3 regions of the Bacillus sp. m3-13 genome follow, and region 2 is predicted to be linked to each of the others. Evidence: predicted binding sites of a transcription regulator. Region 2 holds the regulator's gene; each other region holds the start of a gene.
The links. The regulator LexA, encoded in region 2, represses DNA repair genes until DNA is damaged. The targets are predictions, from matches to a motif close to CGAACATATGTTCG.
Positions count from the first base shown of each region.

Region 1 (5,863 bases), on a different contig from region 2:
GTGGCTGAATCCTTTCCGGCCCAGTCTGGCGCTATAAAAGTAGTGGTAGATGAAGGGCAGGATGAACTCGAACAAAAGGCTATTGCCAAGGCGTTAGAAGAAGTGGAAGACGGGTATCCGTGGCACGTCGAGGAAGTGACGGAGCAAGCGGAGGGATTATATAAGGTAACCTTGAAGAACCTGTTGGATGACAGCGAGCCGGTGGATATTGAGGTGGAAGTGAAAGAGGGATAATATCCTTTTGTGAGACGTCTTGTGTGATTGGTGCAAGGCGTTTTATTGTTCATTGAGAGTTTCCTTAGCGAGGGTGATTTGTCGGGGTTTGACGAAGGTTGTCGGTTGGCATGTATTGCCTTGAGTTTGGACAGTAAATAGGTGGGTTTGGCTTGTATTTTGAGATTTCCGACAGTATTTACTTCCAAACGGACAGTAAACACGTCTTTTCCGACAGTAAGTATTATCCGACGTGATTTTCTTGTAATCTTACACATGAAATGGGGGCATATACATATGAATTTTGTCTTAGAAGACGAAAATTTAGGCATCGAGGTCACTAAAGCAATACAAACAGGCGATGTATCAGCTCTTGAGTGTTTACTTGCTGCTCATCATAACCTTGCCACGGCAAGAATTATCTCAAAAGGCTATCATGATGAAAAATCTGACGCGTTTGGAGTGTCCCGCACATTGCTTCATGTGGCGACCGATTGGCCTGGTCACTTTCCGAACGGAGAAACCGTTGTACGCACACTAGTGGAGTCGGGAGCAGAAGTGAATGCCAGATTTACTGGTCATCACACGGAGACACCTCTTCACTGGGCTGCGAGCAGTAATGATGTGGAAGTGCTTCAGGCGCTTCTAGATGCTGGTGCGGACATAAATGCCACAGGAGCAGTAATCGCAGAAGGAACCCCATTAGACGATGCGGTAGCATTTGGACAGTGGGATACAGCCCGCCTGCTTGTGGAGAATGGAGCACAGACTAAGCTCTGGAATGCAGCTGCACTGGGGATGTTGGATGAAGTAAAAACATATTATGCAGATGCGCAGCTGCTTCCTTCCGCATTTGAAACCACACAAGCTTTTTGGTTGGCGTGCCATGGTGGTCAACTGTTGGTGGCAGATTACTTATTCAGCCAAGGAGCGGATCTTAATTGGGTTGGTTATGACGGGCTAACTCCACTTGATGCAGCAGTGCGCAATAACAAGGATGTTAAGCTAATCGAGTGGCTCCATGGGAAGGATGCTCACTCTGCAGGGGACATGGAGTAGGGTCTTTCTTGCTCAGGTTTTTTGGCTGAACTTTTACGGACGTACTTCTCCCACATCGCCTGAAAACCATACATCAATAAGGATTTTATTAAAAAAAGTCCAAAGAGTTGATGGCGGCTCATTTTTTTCATTTTGAATATTCCTATATGTTCAAATAGAGCACTAAAAGGATAAACGAAAACGGCATCCACAAACGCATTCAAAAGGAAATACAAATAGATTTTTCCATATGTAAGACGTAAGATCCAAAGGGAACCGGCAAAGAACGGTCCGACTATAAAGGCAAATTCATTTACAAAATAGGGCGGGATTTTTTTATAGATAGCCCACCATTTATACTTCTCCGCCACAATGCTCTCTAATGCAATTAATATAGACATAAATAATGTTCCCGGCAAAAAACGTTTAAAGTGCTTCCACCCAAGAAAAGGGAGTGTCAGAATGGAGATGAATACCATTATCCATAATACAAGCACAGGCTTTTTCTTCATGATGTCGCTCCTTTTCTAGATGAACTCTTCTTTTATCTTGTGTAATTACGTCGGATTTATGAATTATTTTGCTATGTCTCTTACCATTTACTCAAAAATTCATACACTACATCATTGACCGCATCAAACACTTCCAGATCGGGATCTTCGGCAACCGCTCTGCTCACTTCCTCTGCCATTTTTTCGTACTCTTCCTCATTAAGCGGAACAGATTCAACGTCATGCTGATATTGAATAAAACAATTTCGAATCATTTTTTTCACTAAATTTCTCTCCATTTCGTTCACCTCATTTCCTTTATTATAAGGGTTTTGCCCACTTAACAAGAGCTTGAAAAAGGTATTTGTCGAAATATGTAGTGGAATTTACCATTGAAACCGAACGTATATTCGCTTATTATTGGGTATATACTACTAATGCGAACATACTTTCTGTTTAGTGAGGTGTGAAGGTTCGTGGACATGGATTACAGCAAGATGCCAAAACAACAAGATTTTATGTGTAGATATGAAAAGCTTTTATGCAAGCTGCTCTGCAGTGATGATGGGACTCGATCCGCTCACTTGCTATTTGGCGGGTGGTTGGGGATACAGAGCGACAGGGGAGCGTGGTGTTTGCAGCCTCTCCCATGTTGAAAAAGGAATTTGGTATCAAGACAGGTTCCCGCCGGTTTGAGATTCCAAACGACAAACGCATCCATATTGTAAACCCCAAGATGGCAACATATCTGCGCATCTCCACAGAAATTACGAGACTCTTCAACCGATATGTCCCAAAGGACGCCATCCATACCTATAGTGTCGATGAAAGCTTCTTGCAAGTCGACGGGGTAGAAGCGCTTTGGGGAGATGCCACTACGATTGCTGAAAAAATCAAAGAGGACATGGAGCGGGAATTTCAGCTTCCATGCGCCATCGGAATTGGCCCGAATATGCTCATGTCAAAACTATGCCTAGATCTTGAAGCAAAAAAGAAGGGCATAGCCGAGTGGACTTATGACGATGTGAAAACAAAGCTTTGGCCGCTTTCCCCTCTCAGTGAAATGTGGGGAATTGGATCCAGAGTACAAAAAACCTTAAATCGAATGGGGATTTTCAATGTTGGACAGCTCGCAAATTACCCCCTCGAGCTGCTGGAGAAAAAGTTTGGTGTGATGGGAAATCAGTTGTACTATCATGCCTGGGGGATTGATCTATCAGAGCTTGGCGCTCCCATTATTCAGGGGCAGATCAGCTTTGGCAAAAGTCAGATTTTAATGCGCGACTATACAGACCCGAAAGAAGTGAAACAAGTCATCTTAGAAATCTGTGAGGAAGTCGCCAGGAGAACGCGGCATCATCGAAAAGCCGGCCGTACCATCAGTCTTGGAATTGGCTACAGCCGCGATGAACTTGGCGGAGGATTCTATCGCTCTCGAACAATGGAACGAGCAAGCAACGTCACCATGGACTTATACCGTACTTGCCTTGAGCTGTTTGAGGAAAATTATGAACCCAAAACCGTCCGAAAGATTGCTATCTCGCTCTCTAACATGGTGGATGACAGTGAAATGCAACTAAACTTGTTTGAACTCGAACAGCCAAAAAAACGCGACCTAGGCTATGTAATGGACACCATCCGCGGAAAATACGGAACCAATGCGCTGTTAAGGGCTGTATCCTATACCAATGCCGGAACTGCCGTCCATAGAAGCAGGTTGGTTGGCGGACATAAGGCGTAGAGAATTTGCTATAGCTAGAAATGTAAGAAAGGATGTTAAGGATGATACGAGATCGCGGAACCATTAAATGGACGTCCATGATGCTGCCGGAGCATGTCAAGATGCTGCGCGATTGGACCAAAGAGGATTTATACCAAACCAAGCCGGAAATTGACGAACAACGGCTAGAAGAAATGAATGAGCTGTTTTGCGAAGCGATGGAAACGGGTAAGGAAGTAACCATTACCTATTATGAAAAAAGAAGATACCATTTGTTTGTAGGAGCGGTGCATCATCTCGATGCCTATCAGAGGCGCTTGCATGTGGTGGATAAATTCGGCGAAGCAGGCTGTTTATGTGTAGATGATATTTTGGATATTTCCTGATAAAACAAAAACATCCTTCCCAATGAATGAGGAAGGATGCTCCATTATTATTTCTTTTCAAAGTACCCAAGAGCCAAAATCGCCTCAAATACTTCTTCGCCTTCATCAGAAGTAACTTCTACTTCCTGGCCTGGCTGAAGAGCAAGCGCCAAAACACCAAGCAAGCTTTTGGCATCAACTACCCAATGCTCCTTTTTAAATAAAACCGTTCCAGAATAAGAACTGATTGTATTCACTAGATTGCTTGCAGACTCGGCAAAAATAGGTTTTAAAACTGTAAGTACCATATGTATCTACCCCTTTTGTATTGTAATACTTTAAGTATAAAGAAAATGATGGAAACAACAAGAGAAAAATATTGATATTTATTATGGAAGAAGGGAGAAAAAGGATGAGAGTGGAAGTAACAGAGAAGACACCACAAAAACTATTGACCAAAGCAAGTGGGTTTCTAAAAGGCTATACCCACACCCTCAACCCCTATATCGGCTGTGCCTTTGGGTGTTCCTATTGTTATGTGAGACAAAGCCCGGTTGGCTTGTTTCGCAAACAGGAATGGGGCACATGGGTGGATGTGAAAAAGGATGTAAAAGAAAAGCTCGCTAAAGAAATGCGACTTTTAAGGAAAAAAGAGCAGGCCATTAGCATTTTCATGTCATCCAGTACCGATCCTTATCAACCGGTGGAACACAAGGAAGAGGTTACCCGAACCCTATTAGAAGTAATGGCAGAAGAGCCACCTGACTTTCTTTTTGTTCAAACAAGAAGCCCACTTGTGACAAGGGACATCGACCTTCTAAAGAAATTGGGAGACCGCGTGATGGTAAGCATCACAATAGAAACAGATCTAGAAGAGGTACGCAAAAGGTTTTCACCCTCAGCTCCACCAATACCTGCAAGACTTAAAGCATTAAGAATATTGCATAAAGAGGGAATTCCAACCCAAGTGGCTATTGCACCAGCCTTGCCGTTTTCCGAAGGATTTGCGTTAAAACTAAAAGGGATAGTGGACAGGGTGTGTGTGGATGATTTTACAGGGGACGGAAGCGGAGGCAAGCGAACAGCCCGTTTAGGTGTATATGAGAAATATGAAATGGGAGAAAAAACGAAGTGGGTGGAAGGAAATGTGCAACAGGAGGTTTTTGAGGTAATGCGAACGGTATTTCCGGAAGAACAAGTTATCCGGAGTCCAGAGGGGTTCTTTCCGCCTAAAGTACAGTGGAACACAAAAGCTTAGAATGATAAGAATCCTAAGCTTTTGCTGGTGTAGAAGTGAAGTTTCATTTTATTCATACCAGCCATTTGAATCAGGTAACTCCTGATACTCCTCCTTGGCTGCAACTAATTTATGTATATAGTTCTCCAAGCTCATCAGATTTTTAGCATCTCCATTATACTCGCAAAAACTAGTATATGAAAACTCCTTTGTCTGCCCGTTCATTTGAATGTGCCAAGAGGTGAATGTAGGAGGTTCTATTGCACACTGAAGCTCTCTATCGATCTCCAAATCTCCCATGATATTTATTTTTAACATTTCATTATAGATGAGATCTTTTTCTTCGACTGTTAAAGGTATCTCAGCTTCTATGGTACCGTCTATCACAAGATCTTTAATTATCATGTCATTAGAAGTATCCACTTTTTGTTTGCCATAGGTACCATATGTAAGGCTAAATTCAAAATCAGCAGGCATGACTGGAGTACTAACATCAGACAGGACTGGTGCACTACCATCTTCAACAGAACTGCAAGCGGAAAATAAGAATAAAATCGGTAACAAAATAAAATAAATCCGTTTCATATATTTACCACCTCTTTTCTACAGACGATAGAATTAGAATAAAGTTACTGCTATTCGCAGAAAAATGCAAAAATACGTTACAATAGGAAAAATAGTAATTTGGTAAATGGGATAAGCAAGACTGGCAGTAGGATAAAATAAAGGAGGACAACTCATGGACAGCATTATTTTCGATTTAGACGGCACATTGTGGGATTCACGGGAAACAGTACTG
Region 1 is NZ_ACPC01000017.1:34,428-40,290, forward strand. Features, by position in the region: gene M313_RS0108405 (DUF3221 domain-containing protein) at 1-234, shown strand, start outside; gene M313_RS0108410 (ankyrin repeat domain-containing protein) at 511-1,272, shown strand; gene M313_RS23085 (hypothetical protein) at 1,248-1,763, opposite strand; gene M313_RS0108420 (YqzH family protein) at 1,844-2,041, opposite strand; partial or broken gene M313_RS23090 (Y-family DNA polymerase) at 2,225-3,483, shown strand; gene M313_RS0108430 (YolD-like family protein) at 3,525-3,848, shown strand; gene M313_RS0108435 (HPr family phosphocarrier protein) at 3,896-4,135, opposite strand; gene M313_RS0108440 (SPL family radical SAM protein) at 4,240-5,085, shown strand; gene M313_RS0108445 (hypothetical protein) at 5,134-5,649, opposite strand; gene M313_RS0108450 (HAD family hydrolase) at 5,804-5,863, shown strand, end outside.
Region 1: M313_RS0108420 (YqzH family protein) is a predicted target of LexA. The motif match lies at 2,142-2,155, and genes of this name have one in related genera.

Region 2 (5,863 bases):
TTAAGTACTTTTCGAATATGGATAGCTTTGCTGTGGAATCTTCTCTCTCTATTTTATGCTGATAGGCCACTCTTTTGTAACCTTCCTTGTTCTTTAAGGCCTGCTCTAATGATTGTTGAAGTGGAAAGGTTGGGACTGGGAGCGTAACATAATCAACTTGCCGTTTAATAATGGAGCGAAGCGGTTCCTCTTGTTCGTATTGCTGAAAAAGCTGGAAAAGTTTTAACTCATTACCAGAGTAATGTTTAGCTACTTCTTCCTCTATCAAATAAATCATATATTCACGCAAACGAAACCCTCCAGTCACTTCTTTTCTTTTATTATAGAGAATGATAGAGCAGAGTTTTGTCTTATAGTGTAGTTGACAAGGGGCTATTTTTAGCAATTATTGTCGAATGCATAAAAAAATGAGCATTACCTTGTAATTAGGTAATACTCACTTTTTTTAACATGCTTATTTATCTAACAACGCTTTAACACGTGCAACTACATTTTCAGTAGTAAAACCGTATTCTTTCATGATTCTTTCGCCTGGTGCAGATGCGCCGAATCCGTTGATGGCGAGGATATCCCCTTCATCACCAGTATAACGCTCCCACCCTAGTGGAGTAGCCATTTCAATTCCAAGGCGTTTCTTCACGTCTTTCGGTAATACAGAATTTTTGTATTCTTGGGATTGTTGTTCAAAGCGATCCCATGAAGGCATACTTACGACAGACACATGAATACCTTCTTGTTGTAATGCTTTTTGAGCATCCACAGCAAGACCAACTTCAGATCCTGTTGCAAGGATAAGTGCATCAGCAGTTTCTTTTTCAGTTTTGGAAATGACATAAGCACCTTTACGCACACCTTCAAGTGCCGTCTCATCTGTCCCTTTAATAGTAGGCAGGTTTTGACGTGTTAACACAAGTGCTGTTGGTGTCTTTTCGGATTCTAATGCCACTTTCCATGCTGCAGCCGTCTCGTTACCGTCTGCAGGACGAATAACACAAAGGTTTGGCATTGCACGTAATGATGGAAGTTGTTCAATCGGTTCATGTGTAGGTCCGTCTTCTCCAACTGCAATGGAGTCATGCGTGAACACATAGGTTACAGGCAACTGTTGAAGTGCCGCTAATCGTATAGCTGGACGCAAGTAATCGGAAAATACGAAGAACGTTCCACCGTATACTTTTAGACCGCCATGTAACGCCATACCGTTCATAGCTGCACCCATTCCGAATTCACGAACACCAAACCAAATATTGCGACCGCTATAATCTTCTGCAGTGAAGTCAGCTTCGTTTTTAATATTCGTTTTGTTTGAACCAGCCAAGTCAGCAGATCCACCAAAGAAGGAAGGTACTTGTTTGGCAATTGCGTTCAGAACCTCACCAGATGAAGCACGGGAAGCTAAGCTTTTTCCTTCTTCATAGACAGGAATCTCAGAATCCCATCCTTCAGGAAGTTCACCTTTCATCGCTGCTTCAAGTTGTTTTCCAAGGTCTGGGTATTTTGATTTGTAAGCATCAAACATATCATTCCATTCCGCTTCCACTTTTGCACCTTTATCTGCAACTGTTTCACGGAAATGAGTGTAAACTTCTTCCGGAACATGGAAATCGTTATCAAATGTCCATTTATACGCTTCCTTAGTCAGTTTCAATTCATCTGAGCCTAGTGGTGCACCATGAACATCTGATTTACCTGCACGGTTTGGTGAACCGTAACCAATGGTAGTTTTTACTTCAATCATGGTTGGACGGGAAAGGTCACTTTGTGCTTCTTCCACCGCAGCAGCAATTTCTTCTAAATTGTTTCCATCTTCCACGCGGATATATTGCCAGCCGTATCCTTTGAAACGCGTTTCAATGCTTTCAGAGAAAGAACGATCTAAGTCACCATCAAGCGAGATATCATTAGAATCGTAAAGAACAATGAAACGGCCCAATTTCAAGTGAGAAGCTAGAGAAGCAGCTTCTCCAGAAACACCTTCCATCAAATCCCCATCTCCACAAATGCTGTATGTAAAGTGATTTACAAGTTCCATATCTTCTTTGTTATATGTAGCTGCCAAGTGGCGCTCTGCCATAGCCATTCCAACACCCATTGCAATACCTTGTCCAAGCGGACCAGTTGTTGCATCTACACCAGGCGTGTGACCAACTTCAGGGTGTCCTGGAGTTTTGCTTCCCCATTGACGGAATTCTTTTAAATCATTCATAGATACGTCATATCCGCCTAAATGTAAAAGGCTATAAAGTAACATGGAACCGTGACCTGCAGAAAGTACAAAGCGGTCTCTATTAAACCAGTTCGGATTCTTAGGGTTGTGGTTCATAAATCTTGTCCATAAAGAATATCCCATAGGTGCAGCACCCATTGGCATTCCTGGGTGACCAGAGTTTGCCTTTTCAATTGCATCGATAGATAATGTACGGATTGTATTAATGGAAAGTTGATCTATATGTTGTGTCATCTTATCCACCCTTTCTCTCTTTAACTTATTTTTTCATGGAAAAATTCTATTTTATCATAAATAGTATGTTCCAATGTTCTGAAAAAAAGCGATTAATGCTTTAAATTCTTTTTAGTATCCTTTAATTTTTCTGGAGTGACATCATTTCCTTCCGGATCCACGATTGTAACACCTTGCAAAGTATTTTCCATGGAAGCTCGGAATGTCTTGATATACTCTTGACGAAGCTTTTGTTGTTCAGCTGTCTCTTCCTTTGTAAGGCCTTCACTTTTGGCCTTTTTGGAAAGTGCATTGATTCTTGCTATTTTTTCTTTTGATAACATAGAAAACTCCTTCTTTCATCCTTGTGAAGATATGCTTTTATCTTACTAGAGAGGTTCTTTTTTTACAAGCAAACCGGTGTCGTTCTCTTCTATATACTCCCGATAGCGTCTATTTACTGTTGCTTTAGAAACTTCATACCCAAGCCCTCTCAATGTGGCAGCGATTTCATGAAAAGTGAGTTTATTTGTACGCAGTCTGACTATCTCTTCAATCGGCACCTCAATTTTCTCGCGGCCAGGGCTCATATGGAGGTTTGTCAGGTTTTTGGTGGGGTCATACCCTCTTTTAACCGCACGTTGCATGCCTCTTTTTATTTTCAAATTATGTAGCTTTCTTTGGTATTCCTCAACAATTGCCACAATATCCATAACCATCGAATCAGAATCAGATAATCTCAGTTCTCCATTATCCGTTATAGAAAATATCTTAATTTCGTGTTTTCTCAACCAATGTAAAAAAGCGATTTTTGCATTCCCTCTGCCAAGCCTTGTTTCATCCTGAATTAGAAGGACATCAATATGTTGACTTGAAATAAGCTCGATTATTTGAAAAACCCCTTCACGATCCAAATCATATCCGCTCGCCTGTTCCTCCACTATCTCAATGATTTCGATATCTCGGTTTGCCGCTAAGGAAACTAATTCTTCCCTTTGCCGGGACAATGACGTTTCTTGTGTATCTTTTTTGGTACTCACACGACAATAAATGATTCCCTTCATGTATGATTTCCTCCATCATTCTTTTAAACTATTATTATCAAGCGAACGTATATTCTTGTCAATAATTCGAACTTATGTTTGTATTTTATACCAAAACATGCTATACTATCACTAATATAAATGATAGAGGTGCGGAATATGAAACTATCAAAAAGGCAACAGGACATATTAGATTACATAAAAAAAGAAGTCCAAGCAAAAGGATATCCACCTTCCGTCCGTGAAATTGGGGAAGCAGTTGGACTTGCTTCTAGCTCCACGGTTCATGGTCATCTTGCACGACTAGAAAGCAAAGGTCTCATACGCCGAGACCCTACTAAACCGAGAGCCATTGAGATTATGGAAGACGAACTGGTACCTAAGATATCTGCAGTTAATGTTCCAATCATCGGTAAAGTCACTGCGGGTCAGCCAATTACAGCCATTGAGAACGTAGAGGACTACTTTCCGCTTCCTGACCGCTATGTGGCACCAGACGAACAAGTTTTCATGCTTGAGGTTATGGGGGATAGCATGATCGAAGCCGGGATCCTTGATGGAGACTATGTTATCGTTCGTCAGCAGCAATCCGCTAACAATGGAGACATCGTCGTTGCCATGACAGAAGAAGATGAGGCTACTGTCAAACGCTTCTTTAAAGAAAAAGACTATATCCGATTACAACCGGAAAACTCTACATTAGAACCGATCATTGTCCGAAATGTGAGCATTCTTGGTAAAGTAATCGGAGTATATCGTAATATCCATTAAAAAAGCCGTATATCGGCTTTTTTATTTTCATCAATTTAGTTAATCAAGGGTTTCACTGGGACGTTCTTTTAGTTTATGGTTTCCATTCTTCACTTCGGTAAATAGATTTCCCTCTTCCTCTTTTTCAATACGGCTTGGTTTGCTTGAGGGATTAATCATTGTTTTTAAGAGTTGAATTTCTTGATAGAGGAGACTCCATTCCTTCTTTGTTATCGGCTTTGCTTGATCGGTTAACTCAAATCCTAACTGACCGTTTGGCTCTAAAGTAGCCCATTTAACATCACTTATACTAGATATACTATTTTGTCTAAGCTTCATCTCCAATTGGTCAATGGTAAATCTCAATTTCTTTAATGTTTTTTCATTTAATTTTCCATTTTCTATTAGCATCTTGGATTTACCCGTAATTAACTTTTCAAAAATGTCGGATTTTAGTTGTAGGAACTCCATTAACACTAGTGTTACTACTAGAGTAATACCCACACCAAATGTTACCCAAATACTTTTGCCTGCCAAAGGTTGAATTAACAGAGAACCAATTCCAATCATGATTACCACTTGAGCTAAAGTCATTTGCGAAATGGACTTTCTGCCTGCAATTCTTAGTAAAAATGTCCCTATTATAGTTATTAAAACCGCTTTCCAAATCCAATTCAAATCCATTACTTCACCACCCCATCGAATTATTATGTTTTTATAATAATCCCGTCGCTGTTTTTTATTCAGCAATAAATAGAAGGGGGTAATCAGTTATTTAATTTTACATGTTTTTATTGGCTTGCGTCTCTCAAGTTCACCTCAATAAAGTCATTAATAAAATCATTATAATCAAAATCCATAGCTATATAATGCTCGCGTTGTGGTTGCTTATATACCATCCTTAAATCAGCTATACTTTGCCCTCTGTTCCCGTCAACAACTGCAACCCTTACATCTCTTTGGATAGTATATGTTTTATCCTTATTTAATAGATAATAAAGAGTGAATACATCATGCACCGGTGAACCATCTATACCTGGCATCACTTGGTCGTAGAATGTAGCATAATAATTGGTGACAGCTGGAATAAGATATTTGTACGGACTGCTAGTTTGATCAAAAATGAATGTCGCTATATCCCTAGTAACTATGGCCCTGTTTGTTACATTTAGTGGCGTTATATATACCTTTTTCGCTTTATTCAAAATTACAGAGGTAGCAATCGGGTCTCCCCAAAAGTTCGCTTCCGCCACATCTGTTACATTACCAGGAACCATGAACGCTCCACCCATAAGATATACCTCTTTAACCTGATCCATAAGTTCAGGTCGTAAGTTAAATGCAAAAGCAAGGGATGTTTGTCTACCCACATCCACAATTACAATGTCTTCTATATTTTCCTCGATAATCTCGAACATTAACTCAAAAGGACTAACCTCAGCTTTGAATTCTTCAGGCGGTATTATCGGTCCTAATCCCTGTGGTCCATGTATCTCAGGATAAAAAACCGTGTGAATACCACTTAAAGGCTGTGAAGTTCCCCTCACTACGGGAATATCTGATCTACCTGCAAGCTCTAAAAGGAAGGAGGCATTTCTTGTTGCATCAAAAACAGAAACATTGCCATACC
Region 2 is NZ_ACPC01000014.1:22,578-28,440, reverse strand. Features, by position in the region: gene sirA (sporulation inhibitor of replication protein SirA) at 1-289, opposite strand, end outside; gene tkt (transketolase) at 455-2,461, opposite strand; gene M313_RS0106280 (DUF896 domain-containing protein) at 2,554-2,784, opposite strand; gene M313_RS0106275 (YneB family resolvase-like protein) at 2,830-3,504, opposite strand; gene lexA (transcriptional repressor LexA) at 3,643-4,254, shown strand; gene M313_RS0106265 (DUF421 domain-containing protein) at 4,294-4,917, opposite strand; gene M313_RS0106260 (nucleoside hydrolase) at 5,025-5,863, opposite strand, start outside.

Region 3 (5,863 bases), on a different contig from region 2:
CCTTATGCTTATGTTGGCAGGCTGTCAATCCAATAACGAAAAAAACGTTGATTTTAGTCAAGAGCAGAGTGAAGAGACCACGGAAGTAGCGATAGAAGAGGAAGAGCAGGTGGCGACAGAGGTTTCCGAACCGATGGAGCAAGCACCGTTCACTGGAGAAATGGTGGAGGAGAAAGTAGATGCCCGTCCGGTTGCGGTGATGGTGAATAATGATATTAAAGCAAGGCCACAGTCTGGTTTGCATAAAGCAGATGTAGTGTATGAAGTGCTGGCAGAAGGAGATATTACAAGGCTCCTTGCCATTTTTCACAGTGAAATGCCAGAAACTGTCGGCCCTGTCCGAAGTTCAAGAGCCTATTTTGTAGACTTGGCAAAAGCCTATGACGCTTTGTATGTGTTTCATGGCTGGAGTCCTGGTGCCAAAGAGAAAATTCAAGCTGGAGAAGTAGATGGAATAAACGGCCTGACTTATGATGGAACGCTTTTCAAACGGGCGAGTTTCCGAAAGGCGCCGCATAATTCCTACATCAGCTCAGAAAATATCCAAAAAGGCGCAGAACAGCTAAACTATGAAACACAAGCGGAAGTCCAACCTTTCACCTTTTTGAAAAAAGGACAGATCAATCCTTATGAAGGTACCGCTTTAGAACAAGTGAAAATCGAATACTCATCCAGACAGGCAACACATGTTGAATATAGATACGACGCTGAACGAAAAGCCTATGTCCGCTATAGCGGCGGCGTGAAGCACACGGACCTTGAAACAGAGGAAGAGATTGTGGCTCATAATGTTTTCTTAGTAGAAACGTCTCATCTTGTGGTCGATAAACAAGGAAGAAGAGAAATCGATATAACCTCAGGCGGCAACGGTGTGCTCATCCAACATGGAGAGCGTTTCGATGTCGAATGGAAATCGGTGGACGGCAAGATCCTTCCCTACAAAAATGGCGAACAGGTCCCACTTGTCCCGGGTAAAACGTGGATTCAAATTATCCCAGATTTAGAAAAAGTCATTTACTAGTCTTAATTAGCAAAGGAGATATCAATCATGCAAATCAATAAACTACGTGGAAAAGAATTGGATCAACTTTTTGAATCTATTCTTTCTTTAAAAGATATGGAAGAGTGCTATCGATTTTTCGATGACCTCTGTACCATCAATGAAATCCAATCTTTGGCACAGCGCCTAGAGGTGGCAAGAATGCTGAGAGATGGTTTCACGTATCATAAAATCGAGACGGAAACTGGTGCAAGCACTGCGACGATCTCCCGTGTGAAGCGTTGCTTGAACTACGGTAACGACGCATATGAGATGGCGCTTGAGCGTATTGCAGAAGAAAAGAAAACAGAAGAAGTGTAAAGTGAAAAGGTGGCCCGCTGGAAGTGCAGTGGGCCACCTTTTTTCGTGAAAGATTATAGTGCATCACCGATAAAACGTCTCCTGGTTTGATTTTACTTGGTCGACTGTTTTAGTTGATGCTGAAGGGTCAGCCGTTCTCCTTCTTCTTTTTCCGAAGTAATCCACAAGAGCACCGAACGCCAAGAGAATAGCGAAGCCAATAACAAACCATACCCACATAGGCATGTTGGACACCTCCTTATCACATCATATTTTGAAACGATTGCGATATGCATCCATCTATCAAAAGACAACTATTTTCCTAAGCATTACTAAAGATGTTAGTTATCTAATTACCCGAAATACAAAAGGAATAACAGGCTGCATGCAAAATATAACTTTTGGTCTATCGGAAAAAGGTCGTAACTTCCAGTCGACATTCTCCGTTTCTGTTTTTCGTATTAGCTGGGATTTTGCTATAATAGGGGAATGGAAAATTAGAATGGGGGACGTTTGCAGTGTTAATGGAAATACGTGAGTGGAAGCACGTTTTTAAATTGGATCCTAATAAAGAGATATCGGACGAAGATTTAGAGCTTGTGTGCGAATCGGGTACAGATGCTATTCTAGTCGGAGGGACGGACGGGGTCACATTGGACAATGTGCTGAGCTTGATGAGCAGGGTGCGCAGATATTCCTTGCCATGTGCATTGGAGGTTTCCACCATCGAATCGGTCACACCGGGATTTGATTTTTATTTTATCCCAAGTGTCTTGAACAGCAGAAAGACAGAATGGGTCACAGACCTTCACATAGAAGCGCTAAAAGAGTACGGAGATATCATGAACTGGGAGGAGATTGTGGCAGAAGGGTACTGCATCCTTAATGCTGACTGCAAGGCTGCCAAGTTGACAGAAGCAAAAACAGACCTCGACAAAGAAGATGTCATCGCTTATGCAAGATTGGCGGAGAAAATGTTTAATCTGCCTATCTTTTACTTAGAATATAGTGGAACGTACGGGGACGTGGAAATAGTCCAGGCGGCCAAACAAACCTTAGAAAAAACGCAACTGTTCTACGGAGGCGGCATCTCCACAGCAGAGCGCGCCAAAGAAATGGCAGCCCACGCCGATACCGTCGTAGTAGGAAACGCAGTATATGAAAATCTAAAAGAAGCACTCAAAACAGTAGACGCTGTGAAAAATTAGTTTCCAGATATTTTAGCTGTTGATTGGAGCCCAGGGCGAAGACTCCTAAGGGAGATAGCGGTAGGTTGAGACCCCGCAGGCCGTAGCCGAGGAGGCTCAAGCACCGCCCCTAGGAAAGCGAAGCCCAGTGCGGAAATCAACAGCGGTTGTACACAAAGATTCTAAAATTAATAGTATTTAACAAGCCAATTTAGTATGATAGAAAATAAGAACATATGTTTGTTGGGACGGTGAAAAAATATGCAATATTTAAGTCAAAGGCTTCTTGAGGGACTGAACCCTATGCAAAAAGAAGCAGTGAAAAAAACGGACGGACCCTTACTCATCATGGCCGGAGCGGGAAGTGGAAAAACGAAGGTGCTTACGCATCGAATCGCCTACCTGATGGCCGAAAAACAAGTCGCGCCATGGAATATCCTTGCGATCACTTTTACAAATAAAGCGGCCCGTGAAATGAAAGAGCGTGTGGAAAAACTACTCGGACCTGCTGCAGAAGACATCTGGATCTCCACATTCCACTCCATGTGTGTGCGAATCCTGCGCCGCGACATTGACCGCATCGGAATGAACCGCAATTTTACCATTCTTGATACGACCGATCAGCTGTCAGTCATCAAGAATATTTTAAAAGACCGCAATATCGATCCGAAAAAGTTCGAACCAAGAACGATTCTAGGTACCATTAGCTCTGCCAAAAATGAACTGATGAATCCAGAGCAATACGCAAAACAACCGCTTGGTCCTTATGAACAGCAGGTAGCGGAGATCTACACAGACTACCAAAAGAGGCTGAAAAAGAACCAGGCACTTGATTTTGATGATCTGATCATGACGACCATTCACCTTTTTAAGCGTGTTCCAGAAGTGCTCGAGTACTATCAACGAAAGTTTCAATACATCCACGTGGATGAGTATCAGGATACGAATAGAGCGCAGTACACATTGGTTAACCTTTTGGCGGACCGCCTGAAGAACCTTTGTGTAGTAGGGGATTCTGATCAGTCCATCTATCGCTGGCGCGGGGCGGATATCGCCAATATTCTATCTTTTGAGAAAGACTATCCGAACGCGGAAGTCGTGTTGCTTGAGCAAAATTACCGTTCTACAAAACGTATTCTAGAAGCGGCAAACAGAGTGATAGATAATAACATAGGCCGTAAAAAGAAGAACCTTTGGACGGAAAACGATGAAGGGCAAAAAATCATTCATTACCAAGCGGACTCCGAGAAATCGGAAGCACAGTTTGTGGTTGGGAAAATGCGTGAACTCATGAGGCAAAATCCATCACGCACGCTTGGTGACTTTGCGATTTTATATCGTACAAACGCCCAGTCCCGTGTGATGGAGGAAATGCTCCTCATGTCCAACATCAATTACACAATCGTCGGTGGGACCAAGTTCTACGACAGAAAAGAAATCAAGGACATCCTGGCATATCTTCGTTTGATTGCCAATCCGGACGATGACATCAGCCTGCAGCGTATCGTTAACGTACCAAAACGCGGTATCGGAGCAACAACCGTTGATAAGATTGCCAATTACGCTACTCAGCATGATATCTCTATCTACACGGCACTTGCTGAGGTGGACCTGATCGGCGTCAGCGGCCGTGCTACGTCACAATTGAAAGAATTCCGTTCGCTAATTGAAGGGTATGTGCAGATGCAAGAGTACATCTCTGTGACGGAACTAGTGGAAGAGGTTCTTGAAAAGTCAGGCTATCGTGAAATGCTGAAAGCCGACAAAACGATTGAATCCCAAAGCAGACTGGAAAACATCGATGAGTTCTTGTCTGTTACGAAGAATTTTGAAGAAAAATATGATGACAAGAGCTTGGTTGCATTCCTTACAGACCTGGCGCTTGTTGCAGATATTGATAAATTGGACGAGGAAGATCCAGCTCAGCAGGAAGGCGTTATTTTAATGACTCTCCATGCTGCCAAAGGACTTGAGTTCCCGGTTGTATTCTTGATCGGAATGGAGGAAGGGGTATTCCCTCACAGCCGTTCGCTGTTTGAAGAAGCAGAAATGGAAGAGGAACGCCGCCTTGCGTATGTTGGAATCACACGTGCCGAAGAGCAGCTGTTCATCACGAACGCCCAGATGCGTACGTTATTTGGTCGTACAAACATCAATCCTCCTTCCCGTTTTATCAAAGAAATACCAGAAGAACTACTAGAAAGCGAAGAGAATAAAGAAGCTGCATCCCGCCCAACACCATTTGGTGGCCGCGGGTCAAGTTTTGGAGGCGGTTCTGCGTCCACATTTGGAGGTAGTTCATCTACTGGAAGAGCAAGGGCGGCAAGTCCTGCTTCCCAAACGGCACGCCGTACCACAGCCCCATCCCGAGGCCTTACTGCAACGGGTGGAGAAAGCTTGGACTGGATGGTAGGAGACAAAGCGGAACATAAAAAATGGGGAGTCGGTACCGTTGTCAGCGTAAAAGGTGACGGAGACGGCAAAGAGCTGGACATTGCCTTCCCAAGCCCAACAGGCATCAAACGCCTTTTGGCCAAATTTGCCCCTGTGACGAAGGTTCAATAATAGATGACAACCGCCAAATAAGAAAGGACGACATTGCATGGAAAGAGAACAAGCTGAAAAACGGGTTCGCGAGCTGCATGATGTGCTGAACCAATATAATTATGAATATCATGTGCTGGACAAACCGTCCGTTTCAGATGCCGAATACGACTCTCTTTTACAAGAGCTATTAACGCTTGAAAAGGAGCATCCAGAACTGCAAACAGAGGACTCTCCCACTCAGCGTGTGGGAGGGAATATTCTTGAGATGTTCAACAAGGTTGAGCACCGTACGCCGATGCTCAGCCTTGGCAATGCCTTCAACGAAGACGACTTGCGTGATTTTGACCGCCGAGTGAAACAGGCTGTAGGCGACGATGTGACATATGTGTGCGAGCTGAAAATTGACGGCCTTGCCGTTTCGTTGCGCTATGAGGACGGGTTGTTCGTCCTTGGTGCCACTCGTGGGGATGGAACAACAGGTGAAGACATCACTATGAACCTTAAAACAATCAAATCTATTCCATTGCGTTTAAAAGAACCGGTAACGATGGAGGTTCGTGGGGAAGCGTACATGCCGAAGAACTCTTTTGAAAAGCTAAACGCGGCAAAAATGGAGCGCGAAGAAGAGCCGTTTGCCAACCCTCGTAATGCGGCGGCAGGTTCCCTTCGTCAGCTTGATCCAAAGATTGCTGCATCCCGTAACTTGTCCGTGTACGTATACAGTCTTGCGGATGCAGGAGAAGCAGGTGTGGATTCGCACAGTGAGGCGTTAGATTACCTGGATAAGCTC
Region 3 is NZ_ACPC01000008.1:25,587-31,449, forward strand. Features, by position in the region: gene M313_RS0101780 (DUF3048 domain-containing protein) at 1-1,021, shown strand, start outside; gene M313_RS0101785 (YerC/YecD family TrpR-related protein) at 1,049-1,360, shown strand; gene M313_RS25680 (hypothetical protein) at 1,424-1,585, opposite strand; gene pcrB (heptaprenylglyceryl phosphate synthase) at 1,864-2,547, shown strand; gene pcrA (DNA helicase PcrA) at 2,788-5,091, shown strand; gene ligA (NAD-dependent DNA ligase LigA) at 5,129-5,863, shown strand, end outside.
Region 3: pcrA (DNA helicase PcrA) is a predicted target of LexA. The motif match lies at 2,756-2,769, and genes of this name have one in related genera.